DNA from 2 places in the Bacillus sp. PK5-006 genome. Region 1 is predicted to be linked to the other one. Evidence: riboswitches for the same ligand, from Rfam matches in the RefSeq annotation. Region 1 holds a riboswitch; the other holds the start of a gene.
What was found. Region 1 has a riboswitch for thiamine pyrophosphate ahead of thiT (energy-coupled thiamine transporter ThiT). Riboswitches for the same ligand answer to the same signal wherever they lie in the genome.
Positions count from the first base shown of each region.

Region 2: linked by a shared signal. The riboswitch ahead of tenA (thiaminase II) and the one ahead of thiT (energy-coupled thiamine transporter ThiT) in region 1 are both predicted to bind thiamine pyrophosphate.

Region 1 covers NZ_CP096414.1:946,484-954,235, reverse strand. The annotation lists rRNA gene rrf (5S ribosomal RNA) at 253-368, opposite strand; rRNA gene M1D84_RS04815 (23S ribosomal RNA) at 430-3,360, opposite strand; rRNA gene M1D84_RS04810 (16S ribosomal RNA) at 3,543-5,091, opposite strand; TPP riboswitch at 5,527-5,628, shown strand; gene thiT (energy-coupled thiamine transporter ThiT) at 5,727-6,302, shown strand; gene M1D84_RS04800 (hypothetical protein) at 6,395-6,583, shown strand; gene M1D84_RS04795 (GNAT family N-acetyltransferase) at 6,543-7,097, opposite strand; gene M1D84_RS04790 (helix-turn-helix domain-containing protein) at 7,269-7,752, shown strand, end outside.
Region 2 covers NZ_CP096414.1:2,535,958-2,543,709, forward strand. The annotation lists gene thiS (sulfur carrier protein ThiS) at 1-132, opposite strand, end outside; gene thiO (glycine oxidase ThiO) at 129-1,241, opposite strand; gene tenI (thiazole tautomerase TenI) at 1,225-1,842, opposite strand; gene tenA (thiaminase II) at 1,817-2,527, opposite strand; TPP riboswitch at 2,606-2,715, opposite strand; gene M1D84_RS13230 (monovalent cation:proton antiporter family protein) at 2,775-4,616, opposite strand; gene prpE (bis(5'-nucleosyl)-tetraphosphatase PrpE) at 4,778-5,521, shown strand; gene M1D84_RS13240 (RluA family pseudouridine synthase) at 5,564-6,466, opposite strand; gene M1D84_RS13245 (NAD kinase) at 6,475-7,275, opposite strand; gene M1D84_RS13250 (GTP pyrophosphokinase) at 7,339-7,752, opposite strand, start outside.

The DNA.
Region 1 (7,752 bases):
CGTAAGCATTTATAAAAATCATATAGGCTTACACATCTTTAATTTCCCTATATAAGCTGATACTCTGTCTCTCTATTGTTTTTATAGCTAATGTTTTATGCGATAGGCTCATTTTCCTCTTTATATCCAAGTATTTCACACGCTGCTTGTGGACATAAAATGAAGCCACGATCTTTTATCAAACAAGTGAATGTATGTACCCTCAACTTGCACAAAAAAGACCAGTTCCGACTGGAACTGATCCTTATAGAAGCTTGGCGGCGTCCTACTCTCACAGGGGGAAACCCCCAACTACCATCGGCGCTGAAGAGCTTAACTTCCGTGTTCGGTATGGGAACGGGTGTGACCTCTTCGCTATCGCCACCAAACCTGATGGAGAGAATGTTCTCTCAAAACTAGATAACAATGTTCATGCTTCACATTAGAATATAGGTTAAGTCCTCGATCTATTAGTATCTGTCAGCTCCACGTGTCACCACGCTTCCACCTCAGACCTATCAACCTGATCATCTTTCAGGGATCTTACTTCCTTGCGGAATGGGAAATCTCATCTTGAGGGGGGCTTCATGCTTAGATGCTTTCAGCACTTATCCCGTCCGCACATAGCTACCCAGCGATGCCCTTGGCAGAACAACTGGTACACCAGCGGTGCGTCCATCCCGGTCCTCTCGTACTAAGGACAGCTCCTCTCAAATTTCCTGCGCCCGCGACGGATAGGGACCGAACTGTCTCACGACGTTCTGAACCCAGCTCGCGTACCGCTTTAATGGGCGAACAGCCCAACCCTTGGGACCGACTACAGCCCCAGGATGCGATGAGCCGACATCGAGGTGCCAAACCTCCCCGTCGATGTGGACTCTTGGGGGAGATAAGCCTGTTATCCCCGGGGTAGCTTTTATCCGTTGAGCGATGGCCCTTCCATGCGGAACCACCGGATCACTAAGCCCGACTTTCGTCCCTGCTCGACTTGTAGGTCTCGCAGTCAAGCTCCCTTGTGCCTTTACACTCTGCGAATGATTTCCAACCATTCTGAGGGAACCTTTGGGCGCCTCCGTTACATTTTAGGAGGCGACCGCCCCAGTCAAACTGCCCACCTGACACTGTCTCCCTGCCCGATAAGGGCAGCGGGTTAGAAGGTCAATACAGCCAGGGTAGTATCCCACCGATGCCTCCACCGAAGCTAGCGCTCCGGTTTCCAAGGCTCCTACCTATCCTGTACAAGCTGTACCAACATTCAATATCAGGCTGCAGTAAAGCTCCACGGGGTCTTTCCGTCCTGTCGCGGGTAACCTGCATCTTCACAGGTACTATAATTTCACCGAGTCTCTCGTTGAGACAGTGCCCAGATCGTTGCGCCTTTCGTGCGGGTCGGAACTTACCCGACAAGGAATTTCGCTACCTTAGGACCGTTATAGTTACGGCCGCCGTTTACTGGGGCTTCAATTCGCACCTTCGCTTACGCTAAGCGCTCCTCTTAACCTTCCAGCACCGGGCAGGCGTCAGCCCCTATACTTCGCCTTACGGCTTCGCAGAGACCTGTGTTTTTGCTAAACAGTCGCCTGGGCCTATTCACTGCGGCTTCTCGGGGCTTTAACACCCTAAGAAGCACCCCTTCTCCCGAAGTTACGGGGTCATTTTGCCGAGTTCCTTAACGAGAGTTCTCTCGATCACCTTAGGATTCTCTCCTCGCCTACCTGTGTCGGTTTGCGGTACGGGCACCTCTCACCTCGCTAGAGGCTTTTCTTGGCAGTGTGGAATCAGGAACTCCGCTACTAAATTTCGCTCGCCATCACAGCTCAGCCTTTACGGGAAACGGATTTGCCTATTTCCCAGCCTAACTGCTTGGACGCGGATATCCAATACCGCGCTTACCCTATCCTCCTGCGTCCCCCCATTGCTCAAATGGTGAGGAGGTGGTACAGGAATATCAACCTGTTGTCCATCGCTTACGCCTTTCGGCCTCGGCTTAGGTCCCGACTAACCCTGAGCGGACGAGCCTTCCTCAGGAAACCTTAGGCATTCGGTGGACGGGATTCTCACCCGTCTTTCGCTACTCATACCGGCATTCTCACTTCTAAGCGCTCCACCAGTCCTTCCGGTCTGGCTTCACAGCCCTTAGAACGCTCTCCTACCACTGTTCGTAAGAACAGTCCGCAGCTTCGGTGATACGTTTAGCCCCGGTACATTTTCGGCGCAGAGTCACTCGACCAGTGAGCTATTACGCACTCTTTAAATGGTGGCTGCTTCTAAGCCAACATCCTGGTTGTCTAAGCAACTCCACATCCTTTTCCACTTAACGTATACTTTGGGACCTTAGCTGGCGGTCTGGGCTGTTTCCCTTTCGACTACGGATCTTATCACTCGCAGTCTGACTCCCAAGGATAAGTCATCGGCATTCGGAGTTTGACTGAATTCGGTAACCCGGTAGGGGCCCCTAGTCCAATCAGTGCTCTACCTCCGAGACTCTTACCTTGAGGCTAGCCCTAAAGCTATTTCGGAGAGAACCAGCTATCTCCAGGTTCGATTGGCATTTCACCCCTACCCACACCTCATCCCCGCACTTTTCAACGTGCGTGGGTTCGGGCCTCCATTCAGTGTTACCTGAACTTCACCCTGGACATGGGTAGATCACCTGGTTTCGGGTCTACGACCACGTACTCATGCGCCCTATTCAGACTCGCTTTCGCTGCGGCTCCGCATCTTCTGCTTAACCTTGCACGGGATCGTAACTCGCCGGTTCATTCTACAAAAGGCACGCCATCACCCGTTAACGGGCTCTGACTACTTGTAGGCACACGGTTTCAGGATCTATTTCACTCCCCTTCCGGGGTGCTTTTCACCTTTCCCTCACGGTACTGGTTCACTATCGGTCACTAGGGAGTATTTAGCCTTGGGAGATGGTCCTCCCGGATTCCGACGGAATTTCACGTGTTCCGCCGTACTCAGGATCCACTCTGGAGAGAACGACATTTCAGTTACAGGGCTGTTACCTTCTTTGGCGGGCCTTTCCAGACCTCTTCGCTTATATCATTCCTTTGTAACTCCGTATAGAGTGTCCTACAACCCCAAGAGGCAAGCCTCTTGGTTTGGGCTGTTCCCGTTTCGCTCGCCGCTACTCAGGGAATCGCATTTGCTTTCTCTTCCTCCGGGTACTTAGATGTTTCAGTTCCCCGGGTATGCCTTCTCATACTCTATGTATTCAAGTATGGATACTACTCCATTACGAGCAGTGGGTTTCCCCATTCGGAAATCTCCGGATCAAAGCTTGCTTACAGCTCCCCGAAGCATATCGGTGTTCGTCCCGTCCTTCATCGGCTCCTAGTGCCAAGGCATCCACCGTGCGCCCTTTCTAACTTAACCATTTCTTACTTTAGAAAGAATCACTATGTGTGATGAACTTTGCATTGCATTCAATGTGAATGTATTACTTATTGTTATCTAGTTTTCAAAGAACAATCCTGTCTCGCTAGAGACATGTTTTGAAGGAATGATCCTTCAAAACTAAACAAGACGAAAACGCACGCTGCTCCATATATCCTTAGAAAGGAGGTGATCCAGCCGCACCTTCCGATACGGCTACCTTGTTACGACTTCACCCCAATCATCTGCCCCACCTTCGGCGGCTGGCTCCATAAAGGTTACCTCACCGACTTCGGGTGTTGCAAACTCTCGTGGTGTGACGGGCGGTGTGTACAAGGCCCGGGAACGTATTCACCGCGGCATGCTGATCCGCGATTACTAGCGATTCCAGCTTCACGCAGTCGAGTTGCAGACTGCGATCCGAACTGAGAACAGATTTATGGGATTGGCTAAACCTTGCGGTCTCGCAGCCCTTTGTTCTGTCCATTGTAGCACGTGTGTAGCCCAGGTCATAAGGGGCATGATGATTTGACGTCATCCCCACCTTCCTCCGGTTTGTCACCGGCAGTCACCTTAGAGTGCCCAACTAAATGCTGGCAACTAAGATCAAGGGTTGCGCTCGTTGCGGGACTTAACCCAACATCTCACGACACGAGCTGACGACAACCATGCACCACCTGTCACTCTGTCCCCAAAGGGAAAGCCCTATCTCTAAGGTTGTCAGAGGATGTCAAGACCTGGTAAGGTTCTTCGCGTTGCTTCGAATTAAACCACATGCTCCACCGCTTGTGCGGGCCCCCGTCAATTCCTTTGAGTTTCAGTCTTGCGACCGTACTCCCCAGGCGGAGTGCTTAATGCGTTAGCTGCAGCACTAAGGGGCGGAAACCCCCTAACACTTAGCACTCATCGTTTACGGCGTGGACTACCAGGGTATCTAATCCTGTTCGCTCCCCACGCTTTCGCTCCTCAGCGTCAGTTACAGACCAGAGAGTCGCCTTCGCCACTGGTGTTCCTCCACATCTCTACGCATTTCACCGCTACACGTGGAATTCCACTCTCCTCTTCTGCACTCAAGTTTCCCAGTTTCCAATGACCCTCCCCGGTTGAGCCGGGGGCTTTCACATCAGACTTAAGAAACCGCCTGCGAGCCCTTTACGCCCAATAATTCCGGACAACGCTTGCCACCTACGTATTACCGCGGCTGCTGGCACGTAGTTAGCCGTGGCTTTCTGGTTAGGTACCGTCAAGGTGCGAGCAGTTACTCTCGCACTTGTTCTTCCCTAACAACAGAGCTTTACGATCCGAAAACCTTCATCACTCACGCGGCGTTGCTCCGTCAGACTTTCGTCCATTGCGGAAGATTCCCTACTGCTGCCTCCCGTAGGAGTCTGGGCCGTGTCTCAGTCCCAGTGTGGCCGATCACCCTCTCAGGTCGGCTACGCATCGTCGCCTTGGTGAGCCATTACCCCACCAACTAGCTAATGCGCCGCGGGTCCATCTGTAAGTGACAGCCGAAACCGTCTTTCATCCTTGAACCATGCGGTTCAAGGAACTATCCGGTATTAGCTCCGGTTTCCCGGAGTTATCCCAGTCTTACAGGCAGGTTACCCACGTGTTACTCACCCGTCCGCCGCTAACATCCGGGAGCAAGCTCCCTTCCGTCCGCTCGACTTGCATGTATTAGGCACGCCGCCAGCGTTCGTCCTGAGCCAGGATCAAACTCTCCGAGGTATGCAGGATGCATATCACACATGCGCTGCTACACGATGTAGCGAACTTAGCATGTGATCACTTCCTGCCTCGCCAGTTTGACTGACTACCTATGAAGTATCATAGGATTTTTTTATAAAAACTCGAATTAACAGGTACGTTTTGTCTTGTTTAGTTTTCAAAGATCATCTTCGTCGTCTCTCAGAGGCGACTTTATTAATATAACATTCTATCAAGATAAAGTCAACAACTTTTTTCTTAATGTTATTTATCAACCGCGCTGTTTCAGCGGCGAATACAAATATAACACCTTTTGAAAGAAGAAACAAGTATTTTTTCTAAATAATTTATTTTTCCTTATCTCTTCCTATATATTGATACAAATGCTACTTATCTCGGGAATTATCTATTGTTGATCCTGCGGGTCTTTAGTATATTTATAATAGATTGAAACTAAATAACCGCAGGGGGAGCTTTGTGCTGAGAGTGAACATTCGTTGTTCTGACCCTTTGAACCTGTCAGTTAATACTGAAGTAGGAATGTGGAATCACTTGAATACATACGGTGTATTCAAATCGATATGTTTTTCTATGAATAACATACTCATCCTTACACGGTCTCTCCTTGCTCAATTCATGAAAAAGGAGATTTTTTTATGCAGCAATCAAATCAATTGGTCCGACTGATGGAAATCGCAATTATGACTTCACTTGCACTTGTATTAGATTACTTATCAGGTCTCTTTTTAAGAATGCCTAATGGCGGTTCTCTTGCGCTGATTATGATTCCCGTCATTCTCATGTCTATTAGATGGGGAATATCTACCGGATTTATCATCGGTGTGTTAATCGCAGGTCTTCAGCTGATGAATAGCCCGATCATCGCTACACCTGTTCAAGGATTCCTCGATTACTTCGTTGCATCTGTTGTCATTTCTTTAAGCGGCCTGTTTTCTGGACTGATCAAAAAAGCCATTCAGGATCAAAAGCGAAAACAGCAATTCTTCTATATTACCCTAGCTGTTTTTATTGCTAGTTTCTTCAGGCTGCTGACGTTCTTTATTTCTGGCGTCGTTTTCTTTTCTCAATATGCACCGAAAGGAACACCAGGATGGGTCTACTCTTTAATTTATAACAGCACATATATGGTTCCTTCATTTATTATTTGCAGTATCGTTCTTTGCATACTCATCCCAAGTGCATCTCGTTTGGTTTTTCCTCATCAAAAATAACCGGCTGATTTCAGCTGGTTATTTTTTTATGCATAATTTGCTGCTCCATGGAATCTATTAATAATAGAAGATTTCATGCTGGAGGTACGACAATGAGCCCTTACTCCATTATGCTGTGCTGTTATATTCTCAGTCTTGCTTATTTTTTGGCAAGTTTCTATGAAGCTTTAAAAATAGCAGGCGTGAAAGGAAAAGTAGAAGCTTCACCGTTTATTTCTTACATGCTGCTTGCTGTGCTCTTCACTTTTTTCTCTCATTATTACTGGAAGCTGACGATTTAATTCGCTGTACATGGTTATTCAATATAGACAGCTCCCATCCATACCCTATTTCATTATGGTTCTCGCCAGCCAGCTCGAACTGGCTGGTAACGACAAAACTAGGTTGAAGTTTTTGATAAAATTGTTTTGCCGAATTTTGTTCAAACACCCATAGCATCAACTTCTGATACCCTTTTTCTATTAAATAATCGACACCTTTAGCAATTAAGGCAATACCCGCACCTGATTTCTGTTTCTGTTGTAATAAATAGATGGCATACAGCTCTCCATCATATGTAGAATAACGTTCGTCACGTTGTTTTCCGAAAGAAGCAAAACCAAATACGCCTTCCGCATCTTCTGCGACAAACGTCCCTTCAAGTGACCTTCTTCTCCAGCTCTCTTTCCGATCTTCAATGTTTAAACCATCTAAATACTCCTGCGAAATAATCCCCTGATAAGTCGTCTGCCAGCTTTTCACATGAATCTCAGCGATTTTTGGAATATCTTGATGTACCGCATGTCTCACCTTCATCCGCGCCACTCCTACTCACTGTTTTTATCCTATTTATATTATGATAAATTCTTATTTTTTAAAATTCAATCAATAAAGGATATCCGTTGACATTTTGTCAACACACCTTTATATTGGGGACGACTTCTTCTATAGAAGAGTTGATACATAATGAAAAGGATGGCGTAGAAAATGGATATTAAGACAACAGAGCTTGGCCAAATTTTAAAGGAAAAATTGCAGCAACGCTCTTTATCTTTAAGAGAGCTCAGCACATACACAGGAATCGATAAGGCGACACTGTCCAGAATCATGAATGGAAAAAGAAAACCCACTTTGAATCATCTGCAGCGGCTTTCAGAATCTCTGAACATATCATTAGATCAACTATTGACTGCTTCAGGGTATCCAATTAAAAACGAAAAGGCGCACGGTGATACGTTCATTCAAGCGGTAGAAGAGATTGAAAAAACCCTAAAAGATCAAGAGGTCTACGACGGTACGTTTAGTCAGACCAAATTGGAACAAAAGTTAAACGAATACGAAGCCTACAGCCAAACAGCTGAAGGAAAAGAAACGATTACGGCAAAGTTTGAAAAAAAGATGAAGACGCTAAGCGGCGTCGGACCATTTCTTGAGCAGTTGAAAAACATGTACAGTTTATTCATAAATGGAC
Region 2 (7,752 bases), 1.6 Mb from region 1:
TTTATCAATGATTTCATGGTTCTTTTCAACGATCACCACACGGTTTTCAAGCTGATAGGCTGATAGCAGATCATAGATCGTTCCATTCTCTTGATCGAAATCAACGATTCTGCCATTCAATTGAATCTTCATACGAATAGTGCCTCCTTTCGTCCAATACGAAACGCGTGAAGCCATTCCTCTTTGACCGGTTCGCCTAATATCAGGTCACGAATGATTTCTCCAGTAATCGGCGCAAGTAAAATGCCATTCCTGTAATGCCCTGCAGCAAAAAGAATACGCTTGTCTTCTGGATGTCTTCCGATATAAGGATGCCGGTCGTTTGTCGCCGGACGAAGGCCTGCCCAGCACTCTTCAATCGGCATCTCCTTAATAGAAGGCATAAGCTGAGACGCCTTTTGAATCACAGCTTCCATGCCGCCAAGCGTTGGAACAGCCTGCCACTCGTTTGGCTTCATTGTTGCGCCGATAACAAGCTTTCCGCTATCTCGCTGAACGATATAACAATGATCATGATAAATGGTGTGTGCGAGCGCCGGACCATTATTCCATACAGACACACATTCCCCTTTTACTGGATAAAGAGAATGCGATAATCCGAGTTCTTCAAAAAAACGGCCAGACCATACACCACTTGCGACTGTCAGATCATCACATGTGAATGTGCCCTTCGTTGTTCTGACAGTTAACGCTTCTTTGTCCCGCTTCACTTCGATCACAGGTGTACACTCTTTCACATCTGCCCCGTACCGGACGGCCGCCTGCCATAAAGCCCTGCATACAGCGTAAGGTTCCACATGCACATCCTCTTCAATCAAACCTGCTCCCAGCATGTGATCTGTAACTTGAGGCATGCATTTTTTTACGCTGCTTGCGTCAAGCCATTTAAATGTAGACAAATGCTGCATCCGGCAAAGGGCTTGTTTCTCTTCTTCTGTAAAGGCGACCTTCATGATACCGCCCGCTGAAGTTCGAATATCAATGCCTGATTCATGCAGAAGATCGACTTTTAATTTTTCGTACAATGCCTGGCTTGCTCTGCCTGCCTGAAAGAAAACATCCTCATGACCCTCTCCTTCAGCATGTGCACCGAGCATCCCGGCAGCCGCACTTGTCGTTTGCTTCCCTATCTCATTCGCTTCAAATAAGACCACTTGTTTTCCTGCTTTTGCAAGGTGATAGGCGATGGAGACCCCTATGATTCCACCACCAATGATTGCAACGTCATAATGCTTTTTCATAAGGATTCTCCTTTACCTTTTCAAAAAATGCTTGTGCCATCATACGCGGCTGATGATGAGCAAAAATCCCAGACATGACAGCAATTCCTTTCACATTTGCTTGTTTCAATTCTGGAACTCGTTCTGGGGTCACCCCGCCGATGGCCACCACTGGAATTGTTAGTTCAGAAGTCAGTTCTTTCACAAGCTGTACACCTCTTGCCTGAAGTCCTGGTTTACAAGAGGTAGCATATATGTGCCCAAACATGACATACTCTGCTCCATTTTTCTCTGCTGCTTTCGCTTCTTCTATCGAATGGACAGATACTCCCGCATGAAGATGAGGAAATTTTTTTCGCAGTTCTTTTGGCGAAAAGCTGTGGCCTGGGAGATGCACCCTGTGAATATTGGTAAGCAGTGCAACGTCTACTCTGTCATTGATCACGAGCTTTTCTTTCGGTACACCTTCTAAAAGGAGATTCTTCACGAGATCAACAAGCTCACTCGCAGTTTTAGACCGTTCACGAATATGAATAAAATCCACTTCAGACGCTATAACTTTTATTTGTTTGATCAGTTCACCCGCAGGAAGGGAATCATTTGTCACTGCGTGGAGTTCCATTTGCACCAACCCCATCTAAGCATGCTGTTTGCCACATTTCTTTTTGATACGCCATCTCCCAAAAGTGATATTCATAATAGCTTGAAATCACGAAATTTTCTTTCATATTGGCCCGTACATGGTCTGGTGCTTTTTCTGCTAGTTCATCAAAGCGGTTCACCTGTTCGAAGACGAGTTCCTTAAACCAATCGCCTCCGTATGTCAAAATCCATTCTTGGTAAATTGGATGGTCAGGTGTTGTTTGTTTCAGCTTTTCACCTACCTCATAATAGAGCCAGTAACACGGTAATAATGCGGCTAAAATCTCTTCAAACCGTCCGCTTTTTACAGATCGGTACATATGAGAGGTATACGCATAAGCAGTGGGAGAAGGCTTAAAGTTCTCAATGGCTTCATCAGAAATTTGCAGAAGCTCTGTAAATTTCCTATGCAGCGACAGCTCTGCTTCATACGTGCCCTGGGCATGATACGCCATTCTGCCCGTCGTATGTAAGTCATCACTTATCGCCGCTCCATATGCCTGCACCTTTGCAAAATGAGTTAAATAATAAGAATCCTGCATCACGTAATAGGTGAAACGATCGAGTGAAAGTGTGCCATCTCCAATCCCTTTGACAAAAGGATGTGTAAAGCTTCCATTCCACCATGTTGCTGCAGCCTCTTTACATTCTGTTGAAAACGTCATGTTCCTCTCCTCCTGTTTTTCCATATAAAAAAGCCACTTTCCGCGTGGAAAGTGGCTTGGAATTTGTAAAAAGCATAGTCAAAAACCGCACCACTTCCCTACGCAGGTATGAACCTGTTCAGGTAATGAGGGTCTAAAAGTCGACACTTTTATCTCAGCCCTTTTAAAGGACTCCCCTAGTGGATCAAATATATGATGTTGTACCTCTATCTTAATCAGGAATTGTTCATTGGTCAAGGGTTCATTGTCATTCTAATTGGGCTCTTAGTCCTGCCACATACTCTCGGGAGCCCGATACAAGCACACGGTCGCCGCTTCTAAGTGTCGTATCGCCATGCGGTACTAAGCTGTCTACCCCTCTAAAAATGCGGACAAATACCAAATCACCGGTGAAAGGAAATTCTCTCAGCATGACATTATGATAACGATGATTGTTCATTTGAATTTGATACAAAGAAGAATCCTCATTTGTTAGCAATCGAATCGCATCAGGTGCTTCAATCAAAGCTCTTAGCACCGTTTTAGATGACAGGAAAGTAGAAAACGTATCAATTCCCGCTTCCTTCAATATCAGCTCTGCCTCTGCTTTGTTGACACTTGCAATGACTTGTTTTGAACCTTCTTCTTTTGCAAATAAAGCAATTTCCTTATTTTTCGTCTCACTGCCTGTTGCGACGACAAGAACATCTTCTTGGCCGACGCCTGCCTTTCTCAGCGTCTCATCATCGTATTGTTCAATTGATTCGACTTCAAAGATAGAGTCTGCCAGCAGCGCTTCCTTATTTTCTTGAAATACATGCAAAATCCGAATATCATATTCATCCTGATGTAAGTCAAGTGTGACAGGTAAAGTCAGCTGATTTGCACCAATAAAGGTCACACGCTTCTTATGGCTTGCCGCTTGTTCTTTTTTAAACAGCGCTTTAAACCAAACAGGTGTTAAAATACTTGTTAACACAGCAACTAAAATCAGCGCTCCTGACATTTTATGATCAATGACACCGAGCCGCTCACCAATCGTCGCAGCTGCAATGACGAGAGATAAAGTTGAAGTTAATAAAAAGCCAGAGCCAATGACCTTTTTCATGTCATACCATTTTTTCAAATAAAGAATCGGGATGAGCTTACTTATAAGCAGTGCAATAAACAGAAGCGGAATCATGATCATAATCGTCGGATCCTTAAACAGTGCCCATATATTTAGATCCACTCCGACCATCACAAAAAAGATCGGGATTAAAAATCCGTAGCCAAATGAGTCCAGCTGCTGAACGAGTTCTTTATTTGGCGAAAGAAGGGACACAAGCACGCCAGCTAAAAACGCCCCTAGAATATTTTCAGCCCCGAGTGATTCAGATAAGGCAACTAAGACTATAATGAGAGTAAAGATTGCCCTTGTCCCAATTTGCACGGTTCCTTTAGACATCGACTGAAAAATTGACTTAGTCTTAAATACGCGGCCAAATAAATAAAGAAGAATGCCTGCAGCAAATAATAAGAGCAGGAGCCACATGTTCCCTGTTCCATCTCCATAAATGGAGGAAAACACAGCAAGCAAAATCATCGTGACCAAATCGGCAATGACAGCTACAAGCAGAATGATTTGACCGATATTCGTCTGCATCAACTTTTCCTCTTTTAAGGTTGGCACCACTACGCCTAATGAAATGGTAGAGATAATGAGCGTCATTAAAAAGGCATTTTGGATAAACCCTGCGAGTACAAACGCATAGGACAGGATAAAAGACATACAAAATACCCCAAGAAAAATCATGGTGGCTGCTTTAAATGTATTTGGTTCTTTTAAACCATTTGGGAGTTCTCGTGCTTTCTTCTTTGACTCAAAAGAAGAAAAATCTATTTCAAGTCCACTTAAAAACATCAGAAAAATAAAACCGAGCATGGATAATGTATCTAACCACGCATCATGTTCGACAACCAGTTGAAGACCGCTTTTCCCAATGATGAGCCCCATGATGATTTCAGCTACAACGACCGGAATGGTCAGCTTAAATCGGTGCAATAAAATAGGGGTGAAAAAGGCGACAATTATAACGACAACGAGTGATGAAACAGATGTATGCTCCATTGGCTAAAGCCTCCTAACATTCATGTTTAATTTTTTAAGTCTTACGTTAAAGCATTGATTCTAACAATTGCCCAAATGAAATGAAAGCCATTCGTTATATTTTCTAAAATTCAAACTTCTTTATATCCGATGAATGGATGAAAAAATCAGGAGGAAACCTTATGAAATTCGATATTATTGGTGATATCCATGGCTGCTACGAAGAGCTGCTTACCCTCATACACAAACTAGGATACGAACTCAAACATGGATTACCCGTCCATCCTGATAAGAGAACGCTGGCCCTTGTTGGTGATCTAACAGATCGTGGACCTCGGTCAGTAGACGTCATGCGATTTGTCATTCATGCCTATTCACACGGCGCAATCCGTTATGTACCTGGCAACCACTGCTTTAAGCTTTATCGCTACTTAAAAGGAAATCCCGTCAAATTGCTTCATGGCATCGAAACCACAGTGCACGAAATAAAAAAACTGCCAATCCATGAACAAAACAAATTGTCACATGAATTTAAGCAGTTATTCGAGAAGGCTCCGCTTTATGATGTACTCATTCCTGATGAGCTGATCATTGCACACGCAGCGATGAAGGAAAAGGATATTGGAAAAAAGCCGAATAAACAAATGCGGTCCTATTTATTATTTGGTGCCGTCACAGGAGAAACATGGCCAGATGGGCGGCCTGTTCGCAAGGACTGGGCAAAGGAATATCACGGAAAACCGTGGATTGTGTATGGCCATACACCAGTGAAAGAACCTCGATTCGTTGGCAGAACGGTCAATATTGATACAGGCTGCGTATTTGGCAACAAGCTGTCTGCCCTCACATACCCTGAGCTTAAAACGGTCTCCGTTCCTTCATCCATGCCTTATGACGATTCTAGATTTCAGCATTTCACATCATAAAAAAACCCGGCCCTGCGCTGCAGGTGACCGGGTTTCTCTATGTTAAAAAAGCAATGATTTCATATCATCAGGAAGCGGGGCTGAAAATGTCATTTGCTCACCTGTCATCGGATGAGGAAACGCAAGGGTTTCACTATGCAGTGCCTGCCGGTCTATCCGCTCGGTCGTTCCGCCATACAGCGTATCTCCGATGAGCGGATGCCCAAGAAATTGCATATGAACACGAATTTGATGTGTTCTCCCGGTTTCAAGTGAGAGAGACACATCCGACATGTTCAACTCAGCGATTACCGCTCGCACGGAATAATGCGTTACTGCCTCCTGCCCAGCATCATCAACCATCCGCTCGATAATACTATCCCCTTTCCGGGCAATTTTTGCAGCGATCGTTCCATGTTTTTCTGTGATCATGCCATGTGTAAAGGCTCTGTATGTTCGTTTAACCGCTCCACTTTTTTGCGCCTTTGATAAAAGGCTATGGGCAAACCGATGCTTCGCCACAAGCATGACACCAGATGTATCACGATCAAGACGGTTTACCAAATGAACCGTATGCCTAACAGACTGCTTGGCATAATGATGCAGTAATCCATTCGCAATACTGTGCTCAGGGTGCTCCCGAGAAGGGATCGAAGGAATATACGGCCTTTTATTCAGCACAAGGACATGCTCGTCCTCAAATATAATATCAAGTGGAATCGGTGCAGGCTTCAGCCCTTCACTCACTTTTTCCTCGGGAAATAAAATGGTGAGTCTGTCCCCTTCATGCAGCTCGCACTTCACGGTAACATGCTCTCCATTAATGAGGAGGTCACCGCCATCAAACTTAATATCCGTCAGCATTCTTTTCGAAATACCAAGATCAATTAAATATTCCTTTAAAAGCAGCCCTTCTTCTTTGGCTGTTATGGTTTTGTTTAACGTAAAGTATTCCAGCGGGAACAACCTCTTTCTTATTCTCCTTTTCCGATAAAGGAATCTTGCACCCTTTTCCAAAACGGAAACGGTCTAAATCTGGCAAAACGGACATTCTCGTCTGCCACCCGGCATTGAATGGATTTGACGTCTTTATGAAGCAGTGTCAAATGATCAATGGTCACCTGAAAATCGACATCATTCCTCGGTTTAATCACACAAGTATGATGGTCAGGCAAAATAAGCGGTGAACCGACCGTCCGAAACACTCGGTTGTTGATTGAAGCCATTTCCGCCAGCTGAATGGCTCTAATGGAAGGATGAATAATGGCGCCACCCAGTGCCTTATTATAGGCCGTACTGCCAGATGGTGTAGACAGACAAAGGCCGTCACCTCTAAATGTTTCAAACAGCTGGCCTCTAATTTCAACATCTGCCACAAGTGTCCCTTCCATGCTTTTAATCGTACATTCATTCATTGCTAAATATTTCTCTTCTCTGCCGCCGTCGTTGTATCTGACAATAACTTCTAAGATCGGATATTCCACAATATGATAAGGCGTTTTCGCAATGGCTAAGACGAGTTTTTCAATTTCACTCGGCACCCAGTCAGCATAGAAGCCAAGATGACCTGTATGAACACCGACAAAAGCTGTTTCATTTAGACGGTCGCTATAACGGTGAAACGCATAAAGAAGGGTGCCGTCTCCACCAACCGTAATGACAAGATCGGGTTCCTCTTCATTTAGTTCCATACCAAAATCCAATAAGTAGGTCTGAATTTTACTTTTGAGTGTGTCAGATACAGAATTCCCTTTTGAAGAAACTGCAAATTTCATGAATTCTTCTCCTTTTTCACCTTGCTGCTATGAGAGGGCAGCATCATATTTGATCAAACTGGCTCAGCTGTCGTTTTTCTTTTTCCGGGAAAATGCCACTTGTGCTTCTTGAATTTCCCCTCTGATTTCGGACATTTCTTCATCGAGACGAGATGCTGCCTCAGATGCTCTTTGAAGGCGCAGCTTGACCTTCTCCGGGATATTCCCGCTATATTTATAATTCAGAGAATGCTCAATGGTCGCCCAAAAGTTCATCGCAAGCGTACGAATTTGGATTTCGACGAGGAGCTGTTTCTCTCCACTTACGGTTTGCAGCGGATATAACACAACAAGGTGGTAAGAGCGGTATCCGCTTTCTTTATGTTCTGCAATATAGTCGCGTTTATCTACAACCACAAAATCTTTACGTGACTGGAGCATTTTTTTCACGACTTGTATATCTTCTACAAACTGGCACATAATGCGAAGCCCAGCAAT